Regions from separate parts of the Kitasatospora sp. NPDC023120 genome, predicted to be linked through region 2. Evidence: riboswitches for the same ligand, from Rfam matches in the RefSeq annotation. Region 2 holds a riboswitch; the other holds the start of a gene.
What was found. Region 2 has a riboswitch for glycine ahead of gcvT (glycine cleavage system aminomethyltransferase GcvT). Riboswitches for the same ligand answer to the same signal wherever they lie in the genome.
Positions count from the first base shown of each region.

Region 1: it holds a riboswitch for glycine, as region 2 does, so the genes downstream of both, gcvP (aminomethyl-transferring glycine dehydrogenase) here and gcvT (glycine cleavage system aminomethyltransferase GcvT) in region 2, are expected to answer to the same signal.

Region 1 is NZ_JBVHHY010000022.1:9,808-17,241, reverse strand. Features, by position in the region: gene gcvP (aminomethyl-transferring glycine dehydrogenase) at 1-1,727, opposite strand, end outside; glycine riboswitch at 1,832-1,964, opposite strand; glycine riboswitch at 1,966-2,069, opposite strand; gene ACZ3TI_RS28900 (PRC and DUF2382 domain-containing protein) at 2,293-3,348, shown strand; gene ACZ3TI_RS28895 (MFS transporter) at 3,592-5,088, shown strand; gene ACZ3TI_RS28890 (DNA polymerase IV) at 5,233-6,666, opposite strand; gene ACZ3TI_RS28885 (SanA/YdcF family protein) at 6,740-7,411, opposite strand.
Region 2 is NZ_JBVHHY010000008.1:143,644-151,077, forward strand. Features, by position in the region: gene ACZ3TI_RS14030 (hypothetical protein) at 1-901, opposite strand, end outside; gene ACZ3TI_RS14035 (L-serine ammonia-lyase) at 1,074-2,441, opposite strand; gene glyA (serine hydroxymethyltransferase) at 2,601-3,869, opposite strand; gene gcvH (glycine cleavage system protein GcvH) at 3,954-4,331, opposite strand; gene gcvT (glycine cleavage system aminomethyltransferase GcvT) at 4,431-5,552, opposite strand; glycine riboswitch at 5,781-5,885, opposite strand; gene ACZ3TI_RS14055 (enhanced serine sensitivity protein SseB C-terminal domain-containing protein) at 6,094-6,897, shown strand; gene ACZ3TI_RS14060 (enhanced serine sensitivity protein SseB C-terminal domain-containing protein) at 7,014-7,434, shown strand, end outside.

The DNA.
Region 1 (7,434 bases), on a different contig from region 2:
TTCGGCTGGATCGAGACGGCGTCGTAGCCGGTCACCTCGACCAGCTGCTGCTCCAGCTGGCGGATCAGGGTCAGGTAGCCCTGGGCCTGCTCGATCGGCGCGAAGGGGTGCAGCTGGCCGAACTCCGGCCAGGTCACCGCCTCCATCTCGGTGGTCGCGTTGAGCTTCATGGTGCAGGAGCCCAGCGGGATCATGCCGCGGTCCAGCGCGTAGTCCCGGTCCGACAGGCGGCGCAGATAGCGCAGCATGGCGGTCTCCGAGCGGTGGCTGTGGAAGACCGGGTGGGTCAGGTACTCGTCCTCGCGCAGCAGCCCGGTCGGCAGCGCCTCGGCGGCCTCGGCGACCTCGACCGCCTCGACACCGAACGCGGCCCAGACGCCGGCCAGGTGCTCGCGGGTGGTGGTCTCGTCGGTGGAGACGGAGATCCGGTCCGCGCCGTCCTGGTACAGGTTGATGCCGTTGGCGCGGGCGGCGGCGGCGATCTCGGCGGCACGGCCCGGGACGACGGCGGTGACGGTGTCGAAGAACTCGCCGTGCAGCAGCTCGACGCCGCCGGCCCGCAGGCCCTCGGCGAGGGCGGCGGCGTAGCGGTGGGTACGGCGGGCGATGTCGGCCAGGCCGTCCGGGCCGTGGTACACGGCGTACATCGAGGCCATGACGGCGAGCAGCACCTGGGCGGTGCAGATGTTGCTGGTGGCCTTCTCGCGGCGGATGTGCTGCTCGCGGGTCTGCAGCGCCAGGCGGTAGGCGCGGTTGCCGTCGGAGTCGACGGAGACGCCGACCAGGCGGCCGGGCAGCGAGCGGGCGTACTCGGCGCGCACCGAGAGGTAGCCGGCGTGCGGGCCGCCGAAGCCCATCGGGACGCCGAAGCGCTGCGAGGTGCCGCAGGCGATGTCGGCGCCCAGCGCGCCCGGGGACTTGAGCAGGGTCAGCGCCAGCAGGTCGGCGGCGACGGCGACGATCGCGCCCAGGCCGTGCGCCTGCTCGATCACCGGGGTGAGGTCGCGGACCACACCGGTGGCGCCCGGGTACTGCAGCAGCACGCCGAAGACGCCGCGCTCGGCAATCTCGGCCGGGATGCCCTCGGACAGGTCGGCGACGACGACCTCGACACCGGTCGGCACCGCGCGGGTGTTGATCACCGCGATGGTCTGCGGCAGGGTCTCGGCGTCGACCAGGAAGACACCGCCCTTGACCTTGGTGACGCGGCGGGCCAGCGCCATCGCCTCAGCGGCCGCGGTGCCCTCGTCCAGCAGCGAGGAGCCGGAGGTCGGCAGGCCGGTCAGGTCGGAGACCAGGGTCTGGAAGTTGAGCAGCGCTTCCAGGCGGCCCTGCGAGATCTCCGGCTGGTACGGGGTGTACGCGGTGTACCAGGCCGGGTTCTCCATGACGTTGCGGAGGATCACCGGCGGGGTGAAGGTGCCGTAGTAGCCCAGGCCGATCATCGGCTGGAGCACCTGGTTGCGGCCGGCCAGCTCGCGCAGCTCGGCGAGGACCTGGGCCTCGGTCCGGCCGGCGGGCAGGTCCAGGCCGGTGATGGAGCGGATCGCCTCGGGCACGGCCGTGGCGGCGAGCTCGTCCAGCGAGCCGTAGCCGACGGACGCCAGCATCTTCTCCTGCGCGGCGGCGTCGGGGCCGATGTGGCGGTTCTCGAAGGGGCTGGCCAGCTCAAGCTCGGTGAGGGTCGAGGCGCCGGTGGGGCGTCCCGCGTTCGGCTGGGCGTTCATGGTGGTCGAGGCCTCCTGGTCACGGACCGGCGGGGGTACGCACGCCGACCGGCCTTCCCGCTGCGGACAGCGAACTCGGCGATGGCGGGCGGACCCGACAGGCCTCCCCCTCTGTCATCGGGACCTGAGAGCTTCGCCCGCACGGCGCGCTGTGAGCGCTCCGTCGGCTTGCACCGTCGGTGAGGGTGGTGGTCGCCGGCTCCCATGCCGAGACTCCTGCCCTGCTTTCCAGAGTGACCTACCCCACACGGTACGGATGCCTGAGAGATTCCGGGGAGGAGTTGCTCCTTCGGCGCCCCGACCAGCGGTTTTCGCGGTCGGAGACTCTCCCGAGCGGGCTCTGCGGTCGCCGCCCAGGGTACCAGCGGGAGGCCTTCCGATCACGGGTGCTTCCCGTCACCCCGGGTCTACGCGCGTCCCCCGGACAGCTCAGCCCGCAGCCCGTCCGGCGCACCCCGGTCGCGCCCGTCCGTTTCATGGCATTTGGTGTGGAGAGGCGGACGGGACGGGCGCTCCGACCGCCGACCTGCGGGAGTGCCACAGGCCCAGCGCACTGGAGGAAAGAGTGCAGACCGACATCGACCCCCGGGACCTCATCGGCCACAAGGCGGTCGACCGCAACGGAGACAAGATCGGCACGGTCGACGAGGTGTACCTGGACGACGCCACCGGCCGGCCCGAGTGGGCCGCCGTCCGGACCGGCATCTTCGGCCGGGACGCCTTCGTCCCGCTCACCACGAGCGAGTTCGCCGGCGACGAGCTCCGGGTGCCGTACGACAAGTCGCTGGTCAAGGAGTCCCCGGACTTCGGTGTGGGCCAGCACCTGTCCCCCACCCAGGAGCTGCAGCTCTACCGCTACTACGGCCTCGACACCGCGGCGGACGGCCACCAGGCCGGCGAGAACGGCAGTCGGTCCGCGCCGTCCGACGTCGACTTCGGCACCACCCCGGCCGCGGCGCCCGCCGCAGCCGCCGCGGCCGCGGCCGCCGCCAAGCCGCCCGCCTTCCGCCCCCCCGAGCACACGCCGATCAACACCAGCACCGCCCCGGAGGCCAAAGTACGGACCCTCAGCACCCCCGCGCCCACCCGCGCTGTCACGCCGCACGTCGAGCCGAAGCCGCAGCCCACCCCGGCGGCCACCACCCCCGCGCCCGCCGCGGGTGCCGCCGCGTCCGCTCCCGACGCCCCGATCGAGATCACCTGCCGCGAGGAGCGGCTGGACATCACCACCGAGTGGCACACCCTCGGCACCGCGAAGCTGCGCAAATACGTGACGACCGAGCAGATCGAGCGCCGCGTCCCGGTGGTCCGCGAACGGGTCCGGGTCGAACGGATGCCGGTCAGCGAGGCCGAACGCGCCTCCCTCACCGAGAAGGAGATCGACGAGGCCGTCGAAGAGGTCACCCTCCGTGAGGAGCGCCCGGTGGTCCGCAAGTACCTCGCCCCCATCGAGCGCGTCCGCCTCGTGGTCGAGCGCTACACCGAGGAGAAGGTGATCCGGGAGGAACTCCGCCGCGAGCACGTCGACGTCAACGACAACACCACGCCCCCGGACACCGCCGCCCCACCCTCACCGGCGACCGACACCCCCCACCCCACCGCCCCACGCCCCCTCATCTGACCCCACCCCCACCCAGGGCCCCGACCCCCCAAAGGCCGGGGCCCTCCCCATGCCCGCTCTCCTGCCATACCCCAGCCCCTCCCCGTCACCAAGGCGCCGCCCCCTCCCCCAGCCCGCCGCAGGCGCCCCCACCAGCCCGAACTCCGCCCTTTGCCAAAGCTTAACCGCTCGATATTTGACACTCTGAAGTATCTCCCTGCATGGTTACTTCAGTTCATTCACTATGTACGGGAGGAAGCAACCGTGAGTGAGGCACCCCAGCCCACCACCGCGGCCGAGAAGCAGAGCAGCGCCCGGGTCCTGCCGGCCCTCATCCTGGCGATGCTGTCGTTCAGCGTTGTGCAGACCGCGGTCGTCCCGATCCTGCCCTCGCTGGCCAAGGAACTGAGCGTCTCGGCCTCCAGCGTCACCTGGCTGATGACCGCCAACCTGCTCTCCGCCGCCGTGCTGACTCCCCTCCTCGGCCGCTTCGGCGACCTCCGGGGCCGCAAGCCGATGCTGCTGATCTCGCTGGCGGGCCTGGTCGCCGGTTCGGCGCTGGCGGTCAGCACCCACTCCTTCACCTGGCTGGTCGTCGCCCGTGTCCTGCAGGGCGCCGGCGGTGGCGTGATGCCGCTGGCGATCAGCATCGTCCGCGACGAGCTGCCCAAGCAGAAGGTGACCGGCGGCGTCGCCGCCATCAGCGCCTCGATGGGCGTCGGCTCCGGCCTCGGCCTGGTCGCCACCGGTCTCCTGCTGGAGCACTGGAACTACACGTCGATCTTCTGGATGGGCCTGGTCTTCGGCCTGATCGCGATCGCCCTGGTCGCCTTCCGCGTCCCGTCCGACCCGGTCACCGACAAGGACGGCGGCGCCGACCCGCTCGGCGCGCTCACCCTGGCCGGCTGGCTCTCCGCGCTGCTGGTCGCGGTCAGCCAGGGCAACCACTGGGGCTGGACCTCCACCAAGACCCTCGGCCTGTTCGCCGTCGCCGCCGTCGTGGCCCTGGTCTGGGGCATCATCGAGACCAAGGTCGCGCACCCCCTGGTGGACATGAAGATGATGTCCCGCCCGGCCGTCGCCTTCACCAACCTGGCGGGCCTGCTCATCGGCTTCGGCATGTACGGCTCGTTCATGGTCATCAGCAACTTCGCCCAGGCCCCGGACAAGCTGACCCACTACGGCTTCACCGCCACCGTCCTGCACGCCGGTGTCATGCTGCTGCCGTCCGCGATCGGCTCGATGGTGGCCGCCCCGCTGGGCGCGCTGCTGATCGCCCGCCGCGGCCCGCGCCTGCCGCTGGTCCTCGGTGGCGCCCTCGGCGCCGTCGCGATGGCCTACCTGGCCCTGCGGCACAGCCGGGAGGGCGACATCTACACCGCCTCGGCGATCTTCGGCCTCGGCGTCGGCCTCGCGTTCGCCGCGATGCCGGCCTACATCAACGGCGCCGTCCCGGTCGAGCAGAGCGGCATCGCCAACGGCATGAACTCGGTGCTGCGCACCGTCGGTGGCGCGATCGGCACCGCCGTCATGGCCGCCATCCTGACCGGCGACACCATGAAGCTGCCGCCGCAGATCCCGCTCACGCTGCCCACCCTGGACGCCTTCAAGCACGCGTTCTGGACCGCGGCCGTGGTCTGCGTCGTCGCCGGTGTCGTCCCGTTCCTGATCCGCACCGTCAAGCCGGCCGTGCCCCTGACCGTCGTCGACGGCTCGGCCCAGCAGGACTCCAGCGACAAGCTGGTGAAGACCGACGCCTGACGAGGCGTCCGGCCCCCGCGCTCAGGGACAGGGCGCGGGGCCCCGGCCTCCGTACGTCGCGAGGGCATCACGAACGTACGGGGACCGGCACGGTGATGCGGCCCCACCCGGTACTCCCCCACCGGGTGGGGCCGTTTTCGTGCCTCAGGCCCCGCCATCCGTCCCGCCGTCCGCCCCGCCGCTGGCGTCCGCATCCCCGTCCGCCTCCGCGTCCTCGCCCCGGCGCAGCGGCAGCGGCCGGGTCGGCTCGAGCGCCGGGTCGTCCACCGCGAAGGTCCGCACCCGCCCGGGTCCGCTCCACGGCGTCTCGAACCGTACGGTGACCCTCCCGACGCCGCTGCCCTGCACCCAGCCCAGCCCGAACTCCTCGTGCCGGACGTCCTGTCCGGGCATCCACCGCCGCACCGCGACGGCCTCCGCCTCCTCCGCGGCCTCCTCGGACTCGGCCGCCTCCTCCGTGTGCTCCGCCGCCTCCTCCCGCAGGGCCTGTGCGAACAGGTCCTCCTGGGTGTAGTCGGCGAGTTGGGCGACGCCCACGCCGAGCAGCCGGACCCCGCCGGTGATGTCCACCTGCTCGGCCAGCCGGCGGGCGGTCGCGGTGATCACTGCCTCGTCGTCCGTGGGCCCGCCGAGCGTTTCCGAGCGGGTCAGCGTCGAGAAGTCGAAGCGGCGGACCTTGAGCACCACCGTCCGCCCCGAGCGCCCGGCCGCCCGCAGTCGCCGCACGCACCGCGCGGCCAGTGCCTCCACCTCGCGCAGCACCCGCTCCCGGTCGGCCAGGTCCACCTCGTAGGTGTCCTCCACCGAGACGGACTTGGCGTCCTGGTCGGCGACGACCGGCCGCTCGTCCAGCCCTATCGACATCTGGTGGATCCCGGCGCCGTGCGCCCGCCCCAGCAGCTGGACCAGCTCCGCCTCGCCCGCCTCCGCGAGGTCGGCCACCGTGGTCAGCCCGGCCCGCCGCAGCACCTGCTCGGTGGCCGGCCCGATCCCCGGCAGCGCCCGGACCGGCATCGGCCCGAGCACGGCCCGCTCCTGCCCCGGCTCGATCAGCACCAGGCCGTCCGGCTTGGCCTGCTCGGAAGCGATCTTGGCCATCAGCTTGGACCCGGCTGCCCCCACCGAGCCGGTCAGCCCGGTCAGCCGCAGGATGTCGGCCCGCAGGTCCTCCGCCAGCGCGAGCACCAGCCGCTCGCCGGTCTCATGGTCCGTCTCCGCCAGCACCGGGCCGTACGGTCCGGCTTCGAGGTCCACGAAGGCCTCGTCCAGGCTCAGCGGCTGCACCAGCGGCGACAGCTCCCGCAGCAGGCCCATCACGATCTCGCTGACCTGCCGGTAGGCCTCGAACCGGCCCGACAGGAAGGCCGCGTTGGGGCAGAGCCGGCGCGCCTGGGCCATCGGCATCGCCGAGTGCACCCCGAACTTCCGCGCCTCGTACGAGGCCGTGGAGACCACCCCGCGCCCGCCGAGCCCGCCGACGATCACCGGCTTTCCGCGCAGGCTCGGCTTGGCCGCCTGCTCCACCGCCGCGAAGAAGGCGTCCATGTCGAGGTGGATGATGCTCGGCAGTGATCGCACCAGCCGATCATCGCGTACGGGTCCGACAGTGCGTACGAACCCCGGCCGGTCTCCCGCCGCCGGCGGCCGTCGGCTACTTCTTCGCGGCGTCCGCCAGCGCCTTCGGGATGCCGTCCTCCTTGGGCCCGAGGAACACCGGGTCCGGCCGCAGCCAGGCGTTGACCGCCGCCTTGCCCGCCCCGGCGACCTCCCGCAGCCCGCCGTACAGCCAGGTCTCGTCGTGCAGCTCCGACACTCCGACCGCGTACGACCGGATGCCCGCCGCCTCGCACAGCGCCAGCGCCCGCCGGACGTGGAAGTCCTGGCTGACCAGCACCGCCCGGTCCACCCCGAAGACCCGGTGCGCCCGGGTGCAGGAGTCCCAGGTGTCGAAGCCCGCGTAGTCCCGGACCACCCGCTCCGCCGGCACCCCGTGTCCGGTCAGGTACGTGTACATCGCGTCGGGCTCGTCGTACTCGACCCGCCCGTTGTCCCCGGTCACCAGGATCGCCTGCACCTTTCCCTCCCGGTACAGGTCCACCGCCGCGACCAGCCGGTGCTCGAGGTAGGGCGAGGGCTTGCCCTGGTCCAGCCCGGCGCCGAAGACCACCGCGACCGGCGCGGACGGCGCGCTCTCCACCGTGCCCACCCGGTCGCCCGCGGAGAGCCACACCCAGGCGCTCGGTGCCAGGGCCAGCGCGCAGAGCACCGTGCCGGCCTGGAACACCCTGCGCTGCGTCCGGCGCCGCCGCAGCCGCGTCCCCATCACTCCCGCCCTGCGCCGCAGCA
Region 2 (7,434 bases):
AGTACTGCTCGCCGCCGATGGACTGCCGCAGCCGCTGGTAGCGCGCCCGGGCGGGCAGTCGGCGGGTGGGCTGCCGCCGGAACTCGTCGCGGGTCAGCTCCTTGCGGATGGTCTGGGCGACCAGCAGGCGGTGCCCGCCGACCGTCGCGGCGAGCGCCAGCGGGAACAGCACGCCCGCTGTCCTCGACTCCTTCAGCGCGAGCAGCGCCACGACCCAGTAGAGGATCTGGGCGAGCGCGGCGAGCGCGGAGAGGAGCCCCGTGGCGGCACGGCGGGCGCCGGCCTCCTGGGGATCGCCGGAGGCCCTGGACGCCTGGGGCGCCGCGGCTGTCGTGTGCGAGGCGGGGGCGTAGAGCGCGTGGTCCCGGACCTCCGCGGGCTTGGTGTACCAGGACAGCAGGCTGACCAGGACGTAGAGGAAGGCGAAGTTCGCCGCGAACGGTGTGAGGAAGTGGGCGATCGTGCCGAACACGACCTCGGTCACCGTCGCCCGTCCGTACGCACCGAGCGAGTACCCGCCGCTGAGCCGGTCCGCGTACGACGACCAGTAGCTGCCGGACGGCGGGTCGTCGATCAGTGGCTGGTACTCGGCGTAGAGGAAGCCGAGCCAGATCGCGGCGAGCAGCGCGCCGGTGCGGAGCTCCAGCGCCCGGGCCCGGAGGGCGTGCGCGAGGACGGTGACCAGGTCGAAGCCCAGGGACGGCGGGACGGACCGCTCGTCGTGCTCGACCAGTTCGGTGATGACGCGCCGCCGGTAGTCCGGGTCGAGGTACACCCCGGCGCAGAGCAGCCGGGTGGCCTCGGACTTCTCGAACGGCGAGGTCGGTGGTGGCGGCGGAGACGGCTCGGTGGACGGTACGGGCGGCTCGGCGGGCCGCACCGGCCCGGGCTGAAAGGTCATCCGCCTCCCCCTCTGGCGTGAACCGACTGGCCGAGATTATGGACCCCCTGACGGGCCGTCGGAAGGTAAAAATGCGAAAGCCCCCGGGCGGAGGGGAGCTCCACCCGGGGGCCGGGGCGCACCGGACCGGCGCACGGTCAGCGCACGGTCCGGTGTCCGGTTCCGTGCCTGGTCAGCACTCGATGACGTTCACGGCGAGGCCGCCGCGCGAGGTCTCCTTGTACTTGATCTTCATGTCGGCGCCGGTCTCCTTCATCGTCTTGATCGCCTTGTCCAGCGAGACGTGGTGCCGCCCGTCGCCGCGCAGCGCCATCCGGGCCGCGGTGACGGCCTTGACCGACGCCATGCCGTTGCGCTCGATGCAGGGGATCTGGACCAGGCCGCCGACCGGGTCGCAGGTGAGGCCGAGGTTGTGCTCGATACCGATCTCGGCGGCGTTCTCGACCTGCTCGGGGGTGCCGCCGAGGACCTCGGCGAGGCCGCCCGCGGCCATCGAGCAGGCCGAGCCGACCTCGCCCTGGCAGCCGACCTCGGCGCCGGAGATGGAGGCGTTCTCCTTGAACAGCATGCCGATGGCGCCGGCCGCGAGGAGGAAGCGGACGATGCCCTCGTCGTCGGCGCCCGGGATGAAGTTCAGGTAGTAGTGCAGTACGGCCGGGATGATCCCCGCCGCGCCGTTGGTCGGTGCGGTGACCACCCGGCGGCCGGAGGCGTTCTCCTCGTTGACCGCCATCGCGTAGAGGGTCACCCACTCCATCGCGTTGGCGGGCCCGATGCCCTCGGCACGCAGCGTCCGCGCGGCCGCGGCCGCCCGGCGGCGGACCTTGAGACCGCCCGGCAGGATGCCCTCGCGGGTCATGCCGGCCCGCACGCACTCCTGCATCACGGACCAGATCTCCAGCAGCCCGGTGCGGATCTCCTCCTCACTGCGCCAGGCCTTCTCGTTCTCCAGCATCAGGCCGGAGATCGACAGCCCGGTCTCGCGGGTGAGCCGCAGCAGCTCCTCGCCGGTGCGGAAGGGGTAGCGCAGCGCGGTGTCGTCCGGCTTGACCCGGTCGGCGCCGATCGCGTCCTCGTCGACGACGAAGCCGCCGCCGACCGAGTAGTAGGTCTTCTCCAGCAGCGTGGAGCCGTCGGCGGCGAAGGCCCAGAGGGTCATCCCGTTGGCGTGGTACGGCAGCGAGCGGCGGCGGTGCAGCACCAGCTGGCTGTCGGGGTCGAAGCCGATGGGGTGCTCGCCGAGCAGGTTGATCCTCTTCTCGGCGGTGATCCGCTCGACGTCCTTGTCGGCCTGGTCGACGTCGACGGTGCGGGGTGAGTTGTTCTCCAGGCCGAGCAGGACGGCCTTCGGCGTGCCGTGGCCGTGGCCGGTGGCGCCGAGCGAGCCGTACAGCTCGGCGCGCACGGCTGTCACCTGGGCCAGCAGGCCTTCGGACCGCAGTCGGCGGGCGAACATGCGGGCGGCGCGCATCGGGCCCACGGTGTGGGAGCTCGACGGGCCGATGCCGATGGAGAAGAGGTCGAAGACACTGATGGCCACGGAGGACGTCCTTGTCTGGTCTCGTGGAGGAACGGGCGGGCGGGGGGCCGACACGGGTCGGGGCACCGCGCGCACTACCAAGTGTGCGCGGTGCCCCGGGGTCCCAGCTGCCGTGGCGGGGTGAGGCCGGTCACTCCGCCCGGACGATCACGGGAGTGATCAGAGGTTGGGGTACAGCGGGTACTTCTCGGCCAGCGCGGTGACGCGGGCCTTCAGCGCGGAGGCGACGGTCTCGTCGAAGGCGGGCTTGAGCGCCTCGGCGATGATGTCGGCGACCTCGCGGAAGTCCTCGGCCTGGAAGCCGCGGGTGGCCAGGGCCGGGGTGCCGATGCGCAGGCCCGAGGTGACCATCGGCGGGCGGGGGTCGTTCGGGATGGCGTTGCGGTTGACCGTGATGCCGACCTCGTGCAGCCGGTCCTCGGCCTGCTGGCCGTCGAGCTGGCTGTTGCGCAGGTCGACCAGGACCAGGTGGACGTCGGTGCCGCCGGACAGCACGGACGCGCCGGCCTCGGCGACGTCCTCCTGCAGCAGGCGCTCGGCCAGGATGCGCGCGCCCTCCAGGGTGCGCTGCTGGCGCTCCTTGAACTCCTCCGAGGCCGCGACCTTGAAGGCGACCGCCTTGCCGGCGATCACGTGCTCCAGCGGGCCGCCCTGCTGACCGGGGAAGACCGCGGAGTTGATCTTCTTGGCGTACTCGGCCTTGGACAGGATGACGCCGCCGCGCGGGCCGCCCAGGGTCTTGTGGGTGGTGGTGGTGACCACGTCCGCGTAGGGCACCGGGTTGGGGTGCAGCCCGGCGGCCACCAGGCCGGCGAAGTGCGCCATGTCCACCATGAGCAGCGCGCCGACCTCGTCGGCGACCCGGCGGAACTCGGCGAAGTCCAGCTGGCGCGGGTAGGCGGACCAGCCGGCGATGATCAGCTTCGGCTGGTGCTCCTTGGCGAGGCGCTCGACCTCGGCCATGTCGACCTGGCCGGTCTTCTCGTCCACGTGGTACGCGACCACGTTGTAGAGCTTGCCGGAGAAGTTGATCTTCATGCCGTGGGTCAGGTGACCGCCGTGGGCCAGGTTCAGGCCCAGGATGGTGTCGCCCGGCTGGATCAGCGCGAACATCGCGGCGGCGTTGGCCTGCGCGCCGGAGTGCGGCTGGACGTTGGCGTGCTCGGCACCGAACAGGGCCTTGATGCGGTCGATCGCGATCTGCTCGACCACGTCGACGTGCTCGCAGCCGCCGTAGTAGCGGCGGCCGGGGTAGCCCTCGGCGTACTTGTTGGTGAGCACCGAGCCCTGGGCCTCCATGACCGCCACCGGGGCGAAGTTCTCGGAGGCGATCATCTCCAGGGTGGTCTGCTGGCGGTGCAGCTCGGCGTCGACCGCGGCGGCGATCTCCGGGTCGAGGGCGTGCAGGGACTGGTTGAGAACCGTCATGGTGTGTTCTTCCCGGTGGAGGAGGAAAGGGGGCCACGGTGGGGGCGGGCCGACGCGCGCGCGGCCCGCCCGGTCACCAGCGGGTCAGGCCTTGATGAAGGTGTTGTACTCGTCCGCGCTGAGCAGCTTGCCGGCGGACGCCACACGCACCTTGAACAGCCAGCCGCCCTCGAAGGGGGCGCTGTTGACCAGGCTGTTGTCGTCCAGGACGTCCTGGTTGACCTCGACGACCTCACCGGTCACCGGGGAGTACAGGTCGCTGACCGACTTGGTCGACTCCAGCTCGCCACAGGTCTCGCCGGCGGTCACCTCGTCGCCGACCTCGGGCAGCTGCACGTAGACGATGTCACCGAGCGCGTCCGCGGCGTGCTGGGTGATACCGACGGTCGCGGTCTCGCCCGCGGCGGCGGTGGTCAGCCACTCGTGCTCTTCGGTGTACTGCAGGTGCTGGGGGTTGCTCATGGCGTCATTCTCCAGGATGGGAAGCGGGTACGACGAAGCGGGCCGCCGCTCGGACGGCTTCGACGTGCGGATATGGGGGAAAGGCGGGTGCGCGCTCGGTCAGCGGGCGCGCTTGTAGAACGGCAGCGCCACGACCTGGACCGGCTCGTGCTTGCCGCGCACGTCCACCGCGACGGTGGTGCCGGGGGTGGCGTGGGCCGCGTCGACGTAGGCCATCGCGATCGGCTGCCCCAGCGTCGGGGAGGGCGCGCCGGAGGTGATCCGGCCGATCGGGGCGCCGTCGGCGGAGACCACGGTGTACTCGGCGCGCGGGACGCGCTTGCCCTCGGAGACCAGGCCGACCAGCACCCGCGGCGGGTTGGTCTCGGCCGCGGCGGCGGCCTGCTCCAGCGCCTTGCGGCCGATGAAGGCGCCGCCGTTGGTGGTCTTGTCGAAGCGGACGACCCGGCCCAGGCCGGCGTCGAACGGGGTGAGGTCGGTGGACAGCTCGTGCCCGTACAGCGGCATGCCCGCCTCCAGGCGCAGCGTGTCGCGGCAGGACAGGCCGCACGGGATCAGGCCGCGGCCCTCGCCGGCGGCGGTCAGGGCCTGCCAGATCGGCTCGGCGTCGACCGGGTGGCAGAAGATCTCGAAGCCGTCCTCGCCGGTGTAGCCGGTGCGGGCGAGCAGCACGTCGCGGCCGGCCACCTGGGCCGGGAGGATCGCGTAGTACTTCAGGCCGGGCAGGTCCGCGTCGGTGGTCTCGGCCAGGATCGCGGTGGACTCCGGGCCCTGGACGGCGATCAGCGCGTAGGTGTCGCGGTCGTCGGTGACGACGGCGTCGAAGCCCTTGGCGCGGGCGATCAGCTCGTCGAGGACCAGCTGGGCGTTGGAGGCGTTGGCGACGACCAGGAAGGCGTCCTCGCGCAGGCGGTAGACGATCAGGTCGTCCAGGATGCCGCCGTCCTCGGCGCAGATCATGGTGTAGCGGGCGCGCAGCACGCCCAGCGCGGAGACGAAGCCGACCAGCGCGTGGTCCAGCATCTCGCCGGCCTGCGGGCCGGTGACGGTGATCTCGCCCATGTGGGAGAGGTCGAACAGACCGGCCTTGGTGCGGACGGCGAGGTGCTCCTCGCGCTCGCTGCCGTAGCGCAGCGGCATGTCCCAGCCGGCGAAGTCGGTCATGGTCGCGCCGAGGGCGCGGTGCAGCGCGTCGAGCGCGGTCAGGCGGAGGGACGACATGGCCAGGAACTCCTCGGTCGGGGCACTCAGGGGTGCACGCGCCGGACCGGTCCCGCTCGGGGCCGACCCTGCGCGCGGGCATGCGGCGGCGTGGGTCTCCCCATCTGTCGTCGAACCTGAGAGCTTCACCGCCGCCGGCCCGCAGCTGTTTCCAGCTTGGAGGACAGCATGGCGGCTTGCACCGTGGGTGGGCGCGCGACAGGGCCGTGCGCCGCTTTCCAGATGTGCCTAACCCGTGCGGTAGGGGGGCCTGAGAGATTCCGGGGAGGACTTGCTCCTTCGGCGCCGGCTGTGCCGCTGGTGCGGCACTCCGGGCTCTCCCGCGCGGGTTCGAGCGGCCGGTATGGAGTTGTGGGGGCCCGCGGCGCATGCCGTCGGACGCGGACATCATGGCACGTCCCGGGCGAGGAGGGGAGGGGGGACCCGGTCACACGGCTCGGGACCGAACACGAGCCCTAGGGAGAGCCTCCTCGGGCCCTAGACTGCTCCGCGTCGGCGCAGCAGAGGGCGGCCGAGCGGCAGAGGGCGGGATCGGCGGCGCATGGGGTACCCGGTGGAACAGCAGCAGGGGTGGGGCGGTCCGGAGGCGGCGCCGGCGGGCGGCTCGTGGCCGGCCAACGAGCTGGAGCAGGTGCTGACCGCGGCCCTGGGCGACCCGGGCGCGACGCCGCGGGTGATCGAGGTGCTGGCCCGCAGCCAGGTGTGGGTGCCGCTGCCCGCCGGGGCGGACCCGCAGGGGCAGTCGCTGGACCTGCCGACCATCGAGCTGGCCGGTGACCCGTACGTGCCGGTGTTCTCCTCGCAGGAGGTGTTCCTGCAGCAGGCGCCCGGGATGGCCTTCGCGATCGCGCCGGTCTGGGAGTTCGCCCGCGGGCTGCCGCTGGGCGTGGGCATCGCGGTGAACCCGGAGGCGCCGGTGGGCATCCCGGTGCCGCCGCAGGGTGTGGCCGAGCTGCGCCGCGGTCCGCGGGACGACCGCTGGGACGGAGCCGAGGACCAGGCGGCGCCGACCGGCGGTCGGGTGGCGCTGCGCGAGCCCGTGGCGGGCGAGGACCCGGAACACTTCCTGGCCGCCTGCCGGGCCGAACTGTCGGCCCTTCCCGGGGTGTTGACCGCCCGCCGGGCGCTGGCCAGCATCGAGGGCGAGCCGACCGTGATGTTCGTGGGCGTCCAGTTGGATCCGGCGGCCCCGGCCGACCCGGCCGCGGTGAACGACGCGCTCGGCCGGGCGCTGGGAACCGCGCCGCTGCCGGGCGGCGTCCACCTCGTACTGCTCGACCTCGCCGACGACCCGGTGGTCGAGTGGCTGCTCACCCGGGTAATGCCTTTCTACACGCGGGTGTGAGCGGGTTCGTATCAGAGGCACGTCGCCGTGGCGGTGGCCGGTGCCGCGCCATAGGGTGCGTGCAGACGGCCGACGGGCCGGCGGGTTCGAGGAAAGAGGCGCGGCGAGGTGGGCGCATGAGTGCGGGAACGGGAGCGGGCGGGCCCTGGGGCCAGGCACCGGCCGGGCGCCCGGGAGCGGATCCGGGCGTGCTGGAGCACGCCCTGCGCGAGGTCGCGCCCGAGCGCTACGACGCGTACGAGCGGCTGCTGCACGCGCTGGCGGACGGCCGGGTCTGGATGCTGCTCTGGCACGGCACGCCGGGCAGCCCGGAGGCACAGTACGGGAACATGGAGATCAGCGGCCACGGCTACGCGCCGGCCGTCACCTCGCCCGAGCAGCTGGCCGCCTCCGGCTGGGCACGGGCCCACGAGGTCATCTCCGGCCGTGAGATCGCCGCTTCGCTGTACCGCACCCGCTGGGGCCTGTGGCTCAACCCGCACGCCCCCGGCGGCGGCGTCGGCGTGCCCTGGGCGGACCTGCGGCGGATCGCCGCGG